Halorhodospira halochloris: one gene and its partner. The protein of the gene in region 1 binds, or shares a complex with, the protein of each later gene. Links are inferred from orthologs where the notes say so. Each region holds a gene or a part of one and is shown on either strand. Other genes may lie near its edges. The genes, in order: dapF and HH1059_RS11300.

What was found.
Region 2: the proteins of dapF (region 1) and HH1059_RS11300 are in contact, whole or in part, in a solved structure (PDB 5YGU), measured with the Escherichia coli proteins. The link is inferred for Halorhodospira halochloris from one-to-one orthologs.

What each region holds. Positions count from the first base shown.
Region 1 is NZ_AP017372.2:27,051-37,680, forward strand. Bases 960-3,729 are described here. They hold dapF (diaminopimelate epimerase), read right to left. Parts: upstream 2,875-3,729; coding sequence 2,044-2,874; downstream 960-2,043. Other genes in these bases: xerC (tyrosine recombinase XerC), read left to right, coding at 960-1,277; HH1059_RS00130 (DUF484 family protein), read right to left, coding at 1,314-2,036; lysA (diaminopimelate decarboxylase), read right to left, coding at 2,880-3,729. Also shown: ATP-dependent protease subunit HslV, read right to left, coding at 1-196; more of xerC, read left to right, coding at 330-959; more of lysA, read right to left, coding at 3,730-4,139; HH1059_RS12975 (hypothetical protein), read right to left, coding at 4,136-4,273; tal (transaldolase), read left to right, coding at 4,425-5,528; HH1059_RS00150 (symmetrical bis(5'-nucleosyl)-tetraphosphatase), read left to right, coding at 5,546-6,385; HH1059_RS00155 (carbohydrate kinase family protein), read right to left, coding at 6,559-7,509; aminomethyl-transferring glycine dehydrogenase subunit GcvPB, read right to left, coding at 7,521-8,993; aminomethyl-transferring glycine dehydrogenase subunit GcvPA, read right to left, coding at 9,057-10,415; glycine cleavage system protein GcvH, read right to left, coding at 10,443-10,630. UniProt on the Escherichia coli protein: Involved in the succinylase branch of the L-lysine biosynthesis and in the biosynthesis of the pentapeptide incorporated in the peptidoglycan moiety. Catalyzes the stereoinversion of LL-2,6-diaminopimelate (L,L-DAP) to meso-diaminopimelate (meso-DAP).
Region 2 is NZ_AP017372.2:2,465,068-2,472,299, reverse strand. The notes cover bases 372-3,245. They hold HH1059_RS11300 (RNA pyrophosphohydrolase), read left to right. Parts: upstream 372-1,472; coding sequence 1,473-2,018; downstream 2,019-3,245. Other genes in these bases: ptsP (phosphoenolpyruvate--protein phosphotransferase), read left to right, coding at 2,028-3,245; HH1059_RS11305 (histidinol-phosphatase), read right to left, coding at 658-1,341; lnt (apolipoprotein N-acyltransferase), read left to right, coding at 372-661. Outside these bases: more of lnt, read left to right, coding at 1-371; more of ptsP, read left to right, coding at 3,246-4,304; HH1059_RS11290 ((2Fe-2S)-binding protein), read left to right, coding at 4,372-4,569; bfr (bacterioferritin), read left to right, coding at 4,596-5,081; protoporphyrinogen oxidase HemJ, read right to left, coding at 5,270-5,692; argC (N-acetyl-gamma-glutamyl-phosphate reductase), read left to right, coding at 5,787-6,821; iron-sulfur cluster insertion protein ErpA, read left to right, coding at 6,918-7,232. UniProt on the Escherichia coli protein: Master regulator of 5'-end-dependent mRNA decay.

The DNA of each region.
Region 1 (10,630 bases):
ATCGTTCGAATAATGTAAACGCATCCGCAGTCGCACCGGCAAATCCGGCAATCACCCGCCCGTGGTATAGCCGCCTTACTTTACGCGCATTGCCCTTAAGGACTGTGCTGCCCAAAGTAACTTGACCGTCCCCGCCTAGGGCAACACGACCGTTGCGGTGCACAGCCAATATTGTGGTTCCATGTAGTTGTTCCAACACAGCTCTCCGTGAAGCTCGGGATTATCTGGACTTCGATCTTTGTGGGGCATATTGTACAGAAGGGGAGGGGGATGGTGTTATCTCTGTAGCACCATTGAGAGATCCGCTGTTGATATGGGTAATCTATAAGATGAGTTGTTTATTGGAAGAAGATTGGCTGACCCGCTTTGAAACTCACCTAGCTACTGAGAGGCGACTGGCAGAGCTGACTCAAAAAAATTACCAAAGAGACCTTAAGGCGTTCATGAAGTTTTGTGCCGAGCGCGAGGTCGCTTCTTGGAGTAGCGTGAGCGACGCGCTAGTAAGAACGTTTATAGCCCAAGGGCGCCGTCAGGGTTTGGGTTCTGCAAGCCTTGCTCGGCGCTTGGCCGCACTTCGCTCGTTCTTCCGCTTCCTGATCAGAGAGGGTGTTCTTAACAGCGACCCTGCCCAAGATATACAGGCACCTAGAGCCAACAAAAGACTGCCCAATACCCTGGATCCAGATGAGGTCGCGGCGCTTCTGGATGGTGGAGTAAAAACCACGACGACTAATCGTGATGCAGATGATGAGCCACTGCTCATGCGTGATCGAGCCATCTATGAGCTAATCTATTCGAGCGGACTACGGCTAAACGAAGTAGTTAGTCTTAACACCGTCGACGTAGATATAGCAGAAGGTGCCGTCAAGGTCTCCGGTAAGGGTGCCAAGGAACGCATAGTTCCAGTAGGTAACTTGGCTATAAGAGCACTCAAGGCTTGGCTACCGGCGCGATCATTAATGGCAGCGGCTGATGAGCGCGCGATGTTCGTAGGTCGTCACGGTAGGCGGTTGGGGGCGCGGAATGTGCAAAAGAGGTTAAACCAACTAGCAGCTATGAATGGAGTACAGCGCCGGGTCCATCCTCACATGCTACGTCACTCGTTTGCCACGCATCTACTCGAATCAAGTGGTGATCTGCGGGCTGTTCAAGAGTTGCTGGGACATGCGAACCTCTCGACTACCCAAATCTACACCCATCTCGATTTCCAACACCTAGCGCAGGTCTACGATAATGCTCACCCGCGAGCCCGCAAAGGGGGCGAGAACGATTCATAAACCACGCTATAACTCTAGGCTATACGTTTAGCCTTTTTATTCATTCAGCTCCGTATTGGTCAACAAACGCTGTAAGGTTACGGCCGCTACCGTGCCTAGTCGACGCAGAAAGACCGTCCCTTGCCCAGCATGGTAGCGCTCAGGATCGCTGCTTCCGATTCCGAGCAGGCCTAAGGTCCTAGTGTCAGTTACTAAAGGAACAACGGCTGCGCTTGCTAATTGTCTCTCAGTTGTAGGAAAGAGGACTTGCTGTTGAGCCGTGCTAATAGCGCCACAGAGCGGTTTTTGACTATCAAAAATCTCTTGTACAGCCTCTAGCTCACTGCTGTCTGCGGCTACCACCTCTGCTATGGAATCGGTGCGTTCTTCTTCCGCCGCAGACAGGACAAGGACTATCCCCACCGCATCTGCCTGAAAGCCCTCTTGCAGCCCAGAGCGCAGACTAGCAACCGCGCTTTGCAAGTCCTCCGCTCGAATAAGCTCTATAGTCAACTCGTGGAGGCGCTCGGCTGTCCCATCGTTATGACGTGCAACGTTGAGTAGTTCATGCAAGCGTTGATTCAAAGATTGATTCTGTTCGCGCAGAACCTTTACCTGGTACTCGATGAGTGATATAGCGTCGCCACACTCATGACGCAGATCAAGTTGATTAAGGATTTGTGGATGCCGAGCAAAAAAGTCTGGATGCTCTGCTAAGTACTCCGCTACATCCGTCTCGTATACCGCTTTTGATTGTTGTTCCGGTGCGCTTTGGCTCACGCCTAACCTATATGTTTATCTCGCCGTGAAAAACCGCGCGCGCCGGCCCGGTCATCATGACCGGTTCACTGTCCGCGCGCCACCCAATCTCAAGTTGTCCACCTGGCAACTCTACATTAACCGTACTGTCAAGTAAGCCGCGCAAGCGCCCGGCCACAACCGCTGCACAGGCACCGGTGCCGCATGCCGGCGTTTCCCCGACCCCTCGTTCATATACACGCAGCATTACACTATCACGGCTTTTGACTTGCATGAATCCCACATTGGTGCGATTGGGAAATCGTGGATGTGCCCCAATAACAGTTCCTAGCTCATGCACAGGGGCTGTAGCGATATCATCAACGACCAAAACGGCATGTGGATTACCCATCGAGACAGCGCTGATGTCAACGCTGCCTGACGTAGTCTCAAGGTTGTAAGTAACCTCCTGAGCAGATGCCCTAAATGGTATCATTTCCGGCTTTAGTAAAGGTGCGCCCATATCCACGGTCACCTTGCCGTCACGGGCAATCTCAACCACATTGATGCCAAGCCCCGTCTCTACATATATCCGGGGACCGCTAACAATCCCTTCGTTTACTAAAAAACGGGCCAAGCAGCGCACGCCGTTACCACAATGCTCGACTTCACTACCATCGGCATTGAATATTCGGTAGCGTACATCTGCGCCGACATCACGCGCGGCTTCAGCTAACAAAACCTGGTCGCACCCCACACCGCGGCGTCGGTCGGATAATAGCTTTATCTGTTCAGCGCTTAGCTTTAGCGGTTGTTGCATGGCATTAAGGACAACAAAATCGTTGCCCAGCGCTTCCATTTTAGTAAAGCGCATAGACACCTATCCTAGTCGCCAACAAAGACCGATTCGCCACGCATCAGGTCGTCCAAGGTTTCACGGCGGCGGATGAGGTGGGTATGGGAGCCGTCTACCAATATCTCAGCCGGCCGCGGGCGGCTGTTGTACTGTGAGGCCATTGCAAACCCATAAGCCCCAGCGCAGCGTACAGCAAGTATATCACCAGGCTGTACGGCCAGCTGGCAGTCTGTGGCAAAGACGTCGGCAGACTCACAAATGGGGCCAACTACGTCAATACTGCGCTGGCCATCCTGACGCAGGATAATCGGCTCAATGATATGCTCCGCGTTGTAGAGGGCTGGACGCAGGTAATCATTCATACCAGCGTCAACTACCGCGAACTCGCGCTCCCCGTTTTCTTTAAGGTACTCCACCCGGGTTAGTAAAAGTCCTGCCTCAGCTACTATGGCCCGGCCTGGCTCAAATATTAGCTCTACACCCAGGTTGGCTAACGGCGTACTGACCGCAGCTACATGATTGCGCGGATCGGGGGCCTCTTCGTCGACATAACGGACACCAAGGCCACCGCCGACATCGATGTGGGCGATATTAATACCGCTATCTTGGAGGTGGGCAACAAACTCACCTACTCTTTCAGCTGCCTCGCGCAACGGGCGTGTCGACAGAAGCTGTGAGCCAATGTGAAATGCCACCCCTTTGACAGCCAAACTCGGACTCTGGGCCGCTCGCTTGTAGATGTCCTCTGCCTCAGCCAAAGGGATGCCAAACTTACTTTGGGCGAGCCCTGTGGATATATAAGGATGGGTCTCAGGGTCTATATCGGGGTTAATGCGCAGCGCAATTGGTGCACGGGTACGGCTTTCACTGGCTATTTTCTCAATGCGTTCAAGTTCAGCTGTCGATTCAACATTGAAGCACCGTATGCCAGCGAGCAAGGCACGTCGGATCTCCTGGGCACTCTTACCAACGCCCGAAAAGACAACCCGGCTAGCTTCGCCCCCTGCGCGTAATACGCGAGCAAGTTCGCCGCCAGAGACGATATCAAATCCAGCTCCAAATCTGGCGAGTAATGAGAGCAGAGCAAGATTGCCGTTGGCTTTGACTGCGTAACAAATTGAGCCGCGCTTACCCAAAGCCTCTTTATAGGCCATCAAATTTTCTTGCAACATGGCCCTAGAATAGATGTAGCAGGGCGTATCAAACCGCTTAGCTATATCCTGAATTGAGACTGACTCAGCCTGCAGTTCGCCGTTCTCGTTGCGGTAAAAGCCGTCGGCTACGGTCATTGTGTCTCCTCGGCGTTATCTTCCGGTAAGCGGAGTTCAGCCTTTTGGCCGCAGCCAATCAGGGCTAGAAAGAGTAGAGTCAAACAGGAGTAAATGCCTACCTTGGTTACTTTGCTCAGCCAGAGTTCAGCCACCCTATCCTCCTCTGCAGGGCTGCGCAGCTCGCTTCAAAACTGTTATGACCTCTATGCGGGCCATTATAGCCTCTATATCAGGTTTTGAGCTATCAATAGCCGAAGTTATACTTACTATACCAATGCATGATAAATAAACGACGGCAGACAAATGAACGATAATCCACTCTTAGGCTTACATGGAATCGGCCAGAGCGTCTGGTTCGACAATATTCACCGGGGGATGCTCCCCGACGAGTTGCAGAATATGTGTCAGCGCGATGGTCTTAGTGGGATAACTTCCAATCCGGCGATTTTTCAGAAGGCAATAGGCAGTGGCAATGACTATGATGAGGCCATTGCAGAATTGATCGCACAGGGTGAAAGCGATCCCGAGCGCATCTATGAACATCTTGCTACAAGTGACATCCGAGATGCTGCAGATGTATTGCACTCCGTATACAAACACAGTGGGGGGGCGGATGGCTTTGTCAGCATAGAGGTCTCCCCCCGGCTAGCCGATGATGTCAGTGGTACTCTTGAGGAAGCAAAGCGGCTGCTCGAGCTCATTGACCGACCCAATGTCATGATCAAAGTACCTGCTACAGAAGCCGGGGTGGCTGCTATAGAAGAGTTAACCGCTTCTGGAGTATCGGTCAACGCCACTCTCCTGTTCTCAACAGCACGCTATCGCCAGGTGGCTCAAGCCTACATTAAAGGCTTGCAAAGAAGAATCGATAGTGGCTCACCGATCGACGGTATAGCTTCTGTAGCTAGTCTGTTCATCAGTCGTATTGACGCTAAAGTTGATCCACAGCTAGAGCAACACGGTGCAGATTACAATGAATTACAAGGCCAAGCTGCTATAGCCAATGCCCGCTGTGCCTACTCTATTTTTAGAGAACTGTTCCACAGCACAGAGTTCGCCGCTCTTCGGCAGCATAGCGCTAACCCACAACGCTTGTTGTGGGCAAGCACTGGAGTTAAAGGCGACAAGTATCCTGCAACGTACTACATAGAAAACCTTGCCGGGCCCGAGACAGTAACAACCATCCCGCCGGCTACCTATGAGGCATACCGTTGCAGCGGCGATCCCGCCCCTCGTTTGCTTGAGGGAATCGATGCGGCGCCTCAGATTATCGGTAGCATCCGCACCGCCGGTGTCGAACTCGATGCTATCCTGGCGGAGTTAGAGCAGCAGGGGGTAGATGCTTTCGTTGAGGCCTACGATGCCCTGCTGCAAGACTTAAGCAACAAACTTAAGACTTTCCAATAACCGAAGGGGTGCCGGCTTTGGCTACTTACGCGATCGGAGATATCCAGGGTTGCCGGGAGCATCTGGAACGCCTTCTTGAGAGCATAAGATTTGATCCTGCCAAGGATATCATCTGGTTTGTCGGTGACTTAGTCAATCGTGGCCCCGACTCTCTTGGGGTTTTGCGACTAGTTCGCAACCAATTACGTGAGCGAGCGATCTGTGTTATCGGCAACCATGACATTCACTTGATGTCGGTCTGGAGTGGCCATGGTCGGCTCAAGAGCTCGGACACCCTGCGTGCCATCCTCAATGCCGATGACGCCGACGATCTAATAGACTGGTTGCGCCACCGTCCGGTTATGCACTTGGATGAAGAGCTCGGCTATGCCATGACCCATGCCGGCGTGCCTCCGGTATGGAGCGTGGCCGAGGCACAGTTGCGTGCTCTAGAGCTAGAAGAAGCGTTGCGTGGCGGGATAGCGTTTGAGGACCTTATGGATAACATCTACGGGAATCTGCCTACGCAATGGTCCGATGAGCTTACTGGCTACGACCGCCTACGCTATATCACTAACGCCTTCACTAGAATGCGCTTTACCGACTCGAGCGGTCGATTACTGTTGCGTTTTAAAGGGTCACCTAACGATGCCCCGAAAGACCATATCCCTTGGTTTATTACTCGTCAGCGGCTGCGTTCGCGACGCGATCCCATCAAGTTGCTGACTGGTCACTGGTCACGCCTAGGGCTGCACAACGAGGCGGGCCTTATCAGCATCGATACTGGTTGTCTTTGGGGCGCATCATTGACAGCAGTGCGTCTGGATGACGGCAGTGAGCAGATAACCCGGGTAGATTGTAGCAATCTAGCGGGCTAGCCGGCGGTGGATTCTCTTAGCCGCGCCGGTTTGAGGCGACCAAGGTAAGGATCCCCTAGGTTGTAGGTAGTCGCTTTTCTGGGACGGACACGCATCATCGAAGATGCGTGTCCGGTTTGCAGTGGGCGAGCGGTAGCCTGCCTAGATATAGCAGGACAAAACTACCTCATTTATCACCGCCCAATCTCAATCTCCAAAGAACTACCAAAGGCCTTACTGTACCGCTCCTTGAACTGCTCACTGGTGAATGAGTGATTCTGCGTGCCACTCTGTTCGACCTTTATGGCACCCATCAAAGAGGCGATTCGACCTGTGGTTTCCCAGTCAAGATCGCGAAGCAGTCCAAAAAGCAGCCCGGCACGGAAGGCATCACCGCATCCAGTTGGATCGGCTACCTGACTGATTGGGGCTGCTGGTACATGGATGACCTTGCCACCGGTGTAGATGTGTGAACCTTCTGCACCACGAGTAACTATTAATGCCTGAACCTTCTCCGCGATCTCCTCCAGCTTAAGATTGGTGCGCTCCATCAGCAGCTGCGACTCATAGTCATTGACTGCTACCCAGGTGGCACCATCAATAAATTCACGCAACTGATCGCCATCGAAGGCGGGCATTGCTTGGCCGGGATCGAAGATGAACGGTATGCCAGCTTCAACGAACTGTCGGGCATGCTTGACCATTCCTTCCGGTCCGTTAGGTGCTACTACGCCGACTTTTGCGCCGATGTTGGCGGGCACGTCAACCCTGTTTGCCTCGCCCATAGCACCTGGGTGAAAAGCCGTAATCTGGTTGTCGTCAATGTCGGTAGTAATATAGGCCTGAGCAGTGTAATGCTCATTAAGGGTATGGATGTAGCTCTGATCGATACCGTAGCTCTTCATCCAATCTGTATAGGTACCGATGTCGGCGCCGACCGTAGATAGGATCTTCGGCTCCTCACCGAGCATTTTCAGGTTGTAGCCTATGTTACCGGCGCAGCCGCCGAACTCACGGCGCAGCTTCGGCACCATAAAGGAGACATTTAGTATATGCACCTGCTCAGGCAGTATGTGATTACGAAAACGGTCAGGAAAGACCATTATGGTGTCAAAGGCTACAGAGCCACTGATTATGGCGGACATAATTCCTCCTTTTATGAATGTTCTTCCCAGCGCAGATCCAGTTCGCGGGCGGCCTTAACGTCATCAAGTCGACGCACGGGTAAGCAATATGGCGCCCCCTTAACAAGCTCAGGGTTATCACGAGCTTCTTCGCGGATGCGCTCCATTGCCGCAACGAAACCGTCCATCTCGCCCTTGGACTCCGTCTCGGTGGGCTCTATGAGCAGCGCTTCCGGAACTAGTAGCGGGAAGTAGGTGGTAGGTGCATGATAGCCAAGGTCCAGCAGACGCTTGGCAAAATCCATCGCGTTGACACCGAACTCTTTGGCTTCGTTTTTGAGACTGACTATGAACTCATGGCTTGCCCTGCGCTCAGGGTAAGCTACCGTGAAGCCGGCTTCTCGCAAACGCATCATCAAGTAATTGGCATTCAAGGTAGAGTATTCAGCAACGCGAACCATCCCTTCCCGGCCGAGCATGCGCATGTAGACGTAAGCGCGGAGCAAAATCCCTGAGTTACCATTGTAGGTTCCAAGTCTACCGATGGTATCCGGGCAATCGTTCTCATCGAGCCAACGATACTGATCGCCATCCCGGGTTGCCCGCGGTATGGGCAGATAGGGGAGCAGACGTTCATTAACTCCTACTGCACCGGCACCTGGGCCACCACCTCCGTGCGGAGTAGAGAAGGTTTTATGCAGGTTAAGGTGAATTACATCAAAGCCCATATCACCCGGGCGAGCCTTACCTAAAATCGCATTGAGATTTGCGCCATCGTAATAGAGAAGCCCACCGGCCTCGTGAACCAGAGTGGCAATCTCCGTTATGCGGCTCTCAAAGACACCAACCGTTGAGGGATTAGTTAGCATTATGCCGGCCGTCTGTGGCCCCAATGCAGCACGCAGTGCCTCCATATCCACATCGCCATCAGCACCGGTTGGAATCTCCCGAACCTTATAGCCGCACATGGTAGCTGTTGCCGGATTGGTCCCATGAGCGGCGTCGGGAACAATGATCTCGGTGCGCTGCTCGTCGCCGCGGGCCATATGGTAGGCCCGAATCATCGCCACCCCGGCGAATTCGCCTTGTGCTCCAGCCATGATCGAAAGTGAGACATCCTGCATGCCAGTAACTACTGCAAGCTCATTTTGAAGCTCATAGAGGCAGGCGAGAAAACCCTGGCCAGTAGAGTCCGGCGCTAAGGGGTGGCGTTCGATAAACTGCGGCAGCATGGCAAGTTTATTCGCCCCACGTGGGTTGTACTTCATAGTACAAGAGCCGAGCGGATAGAAGTGGGTATCTATTGAGAAATTCTTTTGCGACAGCCGGGTGAAATGGCGCACCGTTTCGAGCTCGGAGACCTCCGGAAGCCTTGGTGGTTTCTGCCGACATAGATGGCGCGGCAAGCGATCAGAGCTAGCCACTGGCCGCGGTGCCTGGGCATACGCACGCCGACCAGAGCGACTGATAGAGTAAATAAGCTCGGATTGTGACTCTTCAGACATAACTGAGTTATCTCCTAGGGGTGTAGACTAATGGCGCAAACAATGGAAATTTCTGGATGTGCCTTAGCTCAACACCTCGGCTAACGCCGCAGCGTACTGATCAACTTCCTCGTTAGTGCGAGTCTCGGTAGCGCAAACCAACAGCGCAGACCCAAGCTCTGGGTAATCACTGCTCAGGTCATAGCCGCCGAGGATGCCCCGTTCCGCGAGCCCTGCTAAGACTTGATCAACCGGCTTGGGCAGGCTCAGCGCAGCCTCATGAAAGAACGGGGTATCAAAAAGGCGTTCTACGCCTTCTATCCCAGTTAATCGGTTAACCAGCAAATTGGTCTGCTCATGGCTGGCCGCTGCGACCCTGGCTAAGCCCTCGGATCCTAGCAGGGACATATGTATTGTAGCTGCGGTAGCCATAAGACCTTGGTTAGTGCAAATGTTAGATGTAGCCTTGGAACGCCTGATATGCTGTTCCCGAGCCTGTAAGGTCAAGGTATAACCGGTCTTGCCATCAAGATCTACGGTCTTGCCCACCACTCGTCCAGGCAATTGGCGGACATGCTCTTTGCGCGTGGTCATGAAACCAAAATAAGGGCCGCCGGAGGACATCGGAATGCCAAGGGGTTGACCCTCTCCGCAGGCGATATCGGCTCCCGCACTCCCCCATTCACCTGGCGGTGTCAGTAGCGCCAGAGTTATCGGGTTAACCACAGCTATGGCGAGGGCCTTCATGCTATGCGCCCAGTCGGTCAGAGAATCGACCTCTTCGAGGACGCCGAAGAAATTCGGCTGCGGGATTATAACCGCAGCAAAAGAATCATCCTCAAAACGCCCAAGAGCCTCGGCATCTATGCGCCCATGGGTTGCATCGAGCGGGGCATCAACCAGTTCAATACCTTGCGGAGCAACAATCGTCTCCACTACCTGACGATAGCGCGGGTGAATGGTGCGCGGGATTAGTATCCGTTTGCTCTTGGCTTTGCGGTTAGCGCGTACCGCCATAAGCACCGCTTCAGCCAACCCGGTTGCTGCATCGTACAGCGAGGCATTGGCAGCATAGAGCCCAGTGAGTTCTGAGATCATCGTCTGGAACTCATAGATTTGCTGCAGCGTTCCCTGAGATGCCTCGGCCTGATAGGGCGTGTAGGCGCTGTAAAATTCCCCGCGCGTAGTTAGCTCCCAAACTGCTGCAGGGATATGATGATCATAAGCACCCGCCCCAACGAAGCAGATGGGTTGAGCATCAGACTGGGCGCGGGCTCGCATCAGTCGAGTTACCTCCATCTCTGTCATGCCACTTGGGATGGCATCGAGAGAGGCTCCCTTGAGCGAAGCGGGTATTTCATCGAAGAGGTCATCTATCCGCTCGACGCCGAGGGCATCAAGCATCTCCTGAACTTCTTGCTCAGTGTGCGGTACAAAAGGCATGTCTCATTCCCGTATTAGCAAGCGGTCTTAACCTTCCTCAGCGACAAGTTCCTGATAGGCGCTGGCGTCTAAAAGATTATCCAACTCATTCGGGTCACTAAGCTTGACGCGCATTACCCAACCATCGCCATACGGATCGTTATTGATTAGTTCCGGGCTGTCGGCGAGTTCTTCATTCGCTTGGACAACTTCGCCCGAGATGGGAGCATATAGGT
Region 2 (7,232 bases), 2.4 Mb from region 1 along the record:
TGCTGGTGGGACTCTGCTGCTAGGTATTCCACGGCGCGACAGGCAGGCCGAGGGTGAGCCGCTACATAACAGCGTGGCGGTACTTGGTGAAGAGCCGACTTTTTATGCCAAGCACCATTTGGTTCCCTACGGTGAGTACGTGCCGTTCAGGGATATTTTTGGGCGTAGCCTCGATTTTCTTGGGGCGCCCATGGCTGATTATGAGCGCGGTCCTGTGCCCGCGGCAGTTCCGCTAGATAGTGAGTTAAAGCTAGGCATCACCATTTGCTATGAAGCTGCTTATCCACAGGCTGTTGCTCGGGGTGCGCATGGTGCGGATGTTCTCGTCAATGTCAGCAATGATGCCTGGTTTGGCGACTCACTGGCGCCTCATCAACACCTACAGAAGGCTCGGCAGCGCGCCGCTGAGTCGAGACGCTGGATGCTTCGCTCAACTAATACCGGGATAACAGCAGTGATAAACCCGTATGGCGAGATAGTTGAGCAAGCCCCTCAGTTTGATCAGACTAGTGTTGTCGCGCAAGTTGATAAGCGTAGCGGCCCGACCCCGTACATGGTCATTGGTGACTGGCCAGTGGTCATAGCTGTGCTGGTGTTGCTGGCGGCGATAGCGCTACGCACCAGGAAAAGGCATTGGCTTGAGCAGGGTAAACAGGACTAGTAATCGATATCTACCGGTTGCTCACCGGCACGCAAAGTCAAGATCCGCCACCCTCTTTTGTTGGCCACATCTGCCAGTTTCTCATCAGGGTCTACTGCTACAGGGTGCTCGACACTTTCCAAAAGCGGTATATCGTTAAGTGAGTCACTGTAAAAGTAGCAACTCAAGTTGATTAAGTCGTTTTTTTGCAGCCAATTGTTCACGACAGCTATCTTTCCTTCCTGAAAGGTTGGCGTGCCGGTATAGCGGCCGGTATAGCGCTCATTGACGACCTCTGGCTCAGTTGCCATAAGCGAGTTGATGCCGAGGCGGTGAGCTATCGGAGTCGTTACGAAGCTGTTCGTGGCGGTAACAATTGCCAAATGGTCCCCGGCGCTGCGATGCGACTCAATAAGCCTTTCTGCAGCAGGCAGTACTATTGGCTCGATAAGGCTGCGCATGAAGTCTTCACGCCACTTTAGCAGGTCATCAATGCTGTTCTCAGCTAAGGGCCTTAGTGCAAACTCAAGGAATGAGTCTATATCGAGATTTCCTTGTACGTATTGCTCGTGGAACTGCCTATGCGCGGCAGCAAATTGCTGATCATCTACAGCCCCGCAGGAGACCAGGTACTCGCCCCACAGACAGTCGCTGTCGCCGGCAATAAGTGTGTTGTCAAGGTCGAACAACGCAATAGCCACGTCTATCCTCCAGTAAAAGTTTAGTCTCGGCTCCGCTCGCCATTATCATCCAGCATAGCCGAGATTGCCCATTTGATAGCTACTATGCAAGAATAACTCCGGTTGTATACGCGTAGGGAGGCGTGCCTGGGGTGGTAGATTCTGACGGCTTTCGTCCTAATGTAGGCATCATAGTTGCTAACAGCGACGGAATGCTGTTGTGGGCGCGTCGCTGTGGTCAGGATGCGTGGCAGTTTCCCCAGGGTGGCATAGAGGGGAACGAAACCCCCCTAGATGCACTATATCGTGAGCTCGCCGAAGAGATCGGTTTAAGTGAGGAAGATGTCGCCATTCTCGGTGCGACTCAAAGGTGGCTAAAGTATCGCTTACCGAGGAGGATGATACGGCGTACCGGGAAGCGCTGCATTGGCCAGAAGCAGATATGGTTTTTGTTGCGACTACTGGCTGACGAGCAGCAAGTGCGGTTGGATGGCTGTCCTCATCCGGAATTCGACAATTGGCGGTGGGTGGATTACTGGCGCCCGGTCGAAGAGGTCATTTTCTTTAAGCGTCGCGTCTACCGCCAGGCGCTGGAGGAGCTCTCTATATACTTGAGACAGGATTTGCCCAGCGCTGGCGGCACTGTCGAGGGTAGAGCTGTATGCATCCCTCCAGCGGCAAAACGCCGGGTGCGCTGAGGCAGGCTTATGCTGGATATCCTACATCGGGTAACCAGGGAGGTTAACGCCGCTCCAGGACTGCGTGAAGCCCTGCGGATCATCGTCGATCGGGTCGCCGATACGATGTCCGTGGATGTCTGCTCGGTCTACCTGCGCGATACCAAACAAGGTGATTTTGTCCTGATGCACACCAGAGGGCTGCATCAGGAGGCCGTTGGCCAGGTTCGCTTAACCACCTCGGAAGGCCTTGTGGGCCTCGTTGCTGAGCGAGAAGAACCGATTAACCTCGAGAATGCCCCGGCCCATTCCCGCTTTCTTTATTTCCCGGAGACAGGAGAGGAGCGTTACAGCTCATTTCTCGGTGTGCCGGTTATACACTATCGCTCGGTGCTCGGGGTCTTAGTCGTTCAGCAGTCTGATCAAAGGCGGTTCGAAGAGAACGAGGTTGCGTTTTTGGTGACCTTGGCGGCTCAGCTCGCTGGCGCCATTGCTCACGCTCGGGCGAGTGGTGGTATAGATGGCTTCGACTCTTTGGGAGCCAGCTCGGATGCAGCGGCGGGGCGCGTTCTCAGGGGGCTTCCCGGGGCGCCGGGCGTCGCTATAGGTACAGCAGTAGTTTCCTATACCCAGGCTGACCTTAACGCCATACCCGATCGTTGTCCGTTGGACATAGACCTGGAATTGGAGTCATTTCAGGCTGCGGTTGGCCAAGTCAAAAGAGAGCTAAAAGAGCTTAGTGAGAGGATAGCTGATTCGGTAACTCCTGATGAGCAGATGCTTTTCGATGTCTATCTGCGCATTCTTGAGGGCGACAGCTTGGTGCGCGAGACCATAGAGCGGATCCGTGCGGGTAATTGGGCGCCAGGCGCACTGCGTCAGGTTATACTCGAACACGTCAAGGTTTTCGAGGACATGGAAGACCCCTACCTAAGCGAGCGCGCCAGTGATATCCGTGACTTGGGCAGAAGGATACTATCCCGCCTGCGTGACGAGGGAGAACAGGTGCGTCAGGTGCCGGACCATTCGGTCTTGGTAGGTCATGAGGTCAGTGCTTCGCAGTTGGCAGAGATACCGCAGGAAAATCTGGTAGCGGTTGTTTCCGCAACGGGTTCACGCAATTCGCATGTCGCGATACTGGCGCGTGCCTTAGGTATTCCCGCCGTTATGGGCGTAGATGACCTCCGCGTTCGCCAACTGGAGGGCTGTAAAACGGTTGTTGATGGTTATTCGGGGCGTTTTTACGTGGATCCGTCAACAACCATAGAGCAAGAATATCAGCGCCTGCTCGACGATGAGGCGGAGTTCACCCAAGGGCTTGAGGCGGTTAAAGAGAAGCCATCTGTTAGCCCGGATGGTCGACATATCTCCTTGTATGCCAATACCGGGCTGATATCGGATATCAATCTGTCCATTGCCGCTGGTTGCGAAGGCATTGGCTTACATCGTACCGAGTTCCCCTTCCTAATTCGCGACCGTTTTCCAGGTGAAGAAGATCAGGTTCTCCTGTATCGCCAGGTCCTTGAGCAATTCAGTCCACGCCCCGTGGTGTTAAGAACCCTTGATGTTGGTGGCGATAAGTCGCTGCCCTACTTCCCGATACACGAAGAGAACCCATTCCTCGGCTGGCGCGGCATTCGGTTGACCCTTGATCACCCGGAGATCTTTTTGACCCAGTTGCGCGCCATGTTGCGCGCCGATGTTGGGCTCAATAACCTGCAGATTCTTTTGCCCATGGTCAGTCGCCTTGAGGAGATAGGGGATGTCCGTGAGTTGCTAGCGCGCGCTAAGGAGGAACTCGCGGAGGATGGTATCGAGGCGCGCACTCCGCCCCTAGGGGTGATGATAGAGGTGCCCGCGACCATTTATCAGATTGATCGATATTGTGATCAAGCCGATTTCCTCTCGCTAGGATCCAACGATCTCACTCAGTATCTGCTCGCGGTTGATAGGAATAACAGCAGGGTAGCCAACTTATACGATGAATTGCATCCTGCTGTCCTCGCCGCTGTGCGCGAGGTTGTTTGGGCAGCCCGCCGTCACGGCAAGCGGCTCACGGTGTGCGGTGGCATGGCCGGTGATCCGGCGGGGGCTATACTCCTTATGGGGCTGGGTGTGCAGGGCTTATCGATGAGTGTATCAAGCCTGCTGCGGATTAAGTGGGTGGTACGGAGAGTCCCGGTTTCGCGTGCTGCGGAACTGGTCAACCGTGCAATAGAGATGGACTCCCCCGAGGAGGTGCGCAGGATGCTGCGCCGGACACTAGAGGAGTATGAGCTAGGCGGGCTCATTAGGGCAGGTAAGTAATTCCTGCCTTGTTGCAAATTAAAATTATTATGTTGTAAGATTCTCCCCAGGCTGAGGGAGGAATCCGATGTACGTTTGTATCTGTAAAGCGGTTACTGACGGGCAGATAAAGGAAGCGGTGGCCACTGGGTCTGCCTCGGTAAAGGATCTTAAATCGCGGTTAGGCGTTATGGACTGTTGTGGTAAATGCGCTGCGCATGTCAGTAAAGTCGTAGGTGAATGCTCAGCGTGTCAGCAAAAAGCTGAGAAAGAATGCTTGACATAAGCACTAAACAGAAAGGGGTACCGGCTATGCAGGGCGATCAGAAGGTTATCGAGTATTTGAATCGCGGTTTGAAGATGGAGCTTACTGCCATAAATCAGTATTTCCTCCACTCTAGATTGGCATACGACTGGGGCTACGATGTGTTGGGGGCCAAGGAATACGAGGAGTCGATTGATGAGATGCGCCATGCTGATGAGTTCATGCAGCGTATACTCTTCCTCGGCGGGCTTCCTAACCTCCAGGAGCTTGAGAAACTGAATATTGGTGAGAATGTACGGGAGATGTTCCAAGCCGATCTGGCTGGTGAGCAGGCAAGCCTTGAGCTTTATCGTGAAGCAGCTGCCTACTGCGATAGCGTCCGCGATTATGCGTCACGGGAATTATTCATTAAGCTCATTGGCGATGAAGAGGGCCACGCTGATTGGCTGGAGACGCAGTTGGAGCTGATGGATCAGCTGGGCGAGGCGAATTACCTGCAGACGTTGGTCGGCGGAGCCAGCGAAGGAGAATAGATCCTCTTTAATAACTTCACTTGCGCTACTGGCAACCCCGTTGTGGAGGGCGTGGCGCCGCGGTTAGCGAGCCGGGATTAGCGATTTGAGATCTCTAGGGAGTGGCTAACCGACTCTCCACAGCAGGGTTGCAGGGCGCAAAAGGTGTTTAAGAGCTCCTCCTGGTACTGTTTGAACCACTTTTTTGGTCAGAACGGTTTTACTACAGCAAGTATTACGACAGGTATCAGCACCAGGACTGGCAATTCGTTGAATACTCGGAACCAGACATGGCTGCGCTGATTCTCGTCGCGCTCAAACACCTTGACCAGGTAGTGGCAGTAGGCGTGATAGGCGATTAACAGAGCGACGAGGACGAGCTTCACGATCATCCAGCCCTGGGTTAGCAAGGACGGCGCCAAGGTGAGCAGCGTCACACCTAATGCAACCACGGCGATAGCGCTGGGTAGCATTATGCCTCTGTTTAGCTTTCTCTCCATTACCTTAAAACGCTCAATACCTGGCCGGTCGTCGGTCATGGCGTGATAGACAAACAGTCGAGGCAGGTAGAAGAGAGCAGCGAACCATGTGACCACGACTATTATATGAAAGGCTTCAATCCATGTGTACACGTCTATACCTCTTTGCTGTTCCTGGTTAAACGGGTATTTGGGTTTCGACAACGGTTATTGTAGGCCTTTGAGGCCTCGGGAGCGAGGGAAGTATATGGTTAATGTTGGTATCGTAGGCGGGACGGGATATACAGGCATTGAGTTGTTGCGGCTGATTGCTGCCCATCCGCATTTGCACATCGCTGAGATAACCTCACGCGGTGAGGCTGGGCGCCGGGTAGATGAAATATTCCCTGGGCTGCGCGGTGTAACTGATCTGGTCTTTCAGGAGCCTGATCCTGTGAGGCTATCCAGGTGTGATGTGGTTCTCTTTGCAACGCCCAACGGCATAGCCATGCAGTCTACCCGAGAGTTGCTAGATGCAGGTTGTAAAGTTATTGATCTGGGCGCTGACTTTCGCCTGCGCGATGCCTCGAGGTGGCAGCAATGGTACGGAATGGAGCATGCTTGTCCCGATCTGCTTGCAGAGGCGGTATATGGTCTTGCTGAGCTTAATCGAGCCGCCATAGCAGAGGCTAAGTTGGTTGCCAATCCTGGTTGTTATCCGACGGCCGTGGCCTTGGGGTTGTTGCCGTTGCTGGAGTCTCAACAGTTTGATTTGGGGCATATAGTAGCTGACTGTAAATCGGGGGTATCTGGAGCGGGCAGGGCCTTGAAGTTGCAGACTCTGTTCTGCGAAGCAAATGAGAGCTTCAAAGCTTATGGGGCGAGTGGGCATAGGCATTTGCCGGAGATTGAACAGGTTCTCGGCGATGCCCTAGGCGGTTGCGTCGACATTTCCTTCGTTCCTCATTTAGTGCCTATGACTAGAGGCATGCAGGCCACCTTGCACGTTCCTGTTGACGGATCCCTTGAACAGTTTCATGCGCTGTATGCTCAGCGCTATGCAGATGAACCATTTGTCGATCTTATGGATTCGGGAGAGCACCCCGAGACCCGCTGGGTAGCAGGTAGCAACAGGTCTTTGGTGGCCCTGCATCAGTCGGCATCGAGGCGTGACCGACTGGTGATATTAGCGGTTATTGACAACCTTACCAAGGGTGCTTCAGGTCAAGCGATCCAAAACCTTAACTTGATGTTTGGCTTCAAAGAAGAGACTGGCTTGGTATCTGCAGAGTGTTCTGCTTAGGGGAACCGTTAGCACCAAAGTAGGATGTCAGTGATGGACAGGTTTATATAAGATCCCCTGAGACGGGATGACTATCAACAAAAGAGGTCAAGACAGATGGCAGGATCACCTCAAGCTGATAATACTTCCGAGCCCAGTTTGGATATACCGCTGGTATTTAGAGACGCCGCAGCAGATAAAATTCGTGAATTGATTGAGTCGGAGCAGAGTGACGACCTTAAGTTGCGGGTATTTATCAGCGGCGGCGGATGCTCAGGATTTCAGTATGGTTTCACATTAGAGGAAGAGGTCGAAGATGATGATTTGGTTACCCAGAGGCGGGGCGTGCAGATAGTAGTTGATCCGTTTAGCAGCATGTACCTGGATGGGGCCGAAGTTGACTATGTGGCAGGCGAGAATGGCGAGCAATTT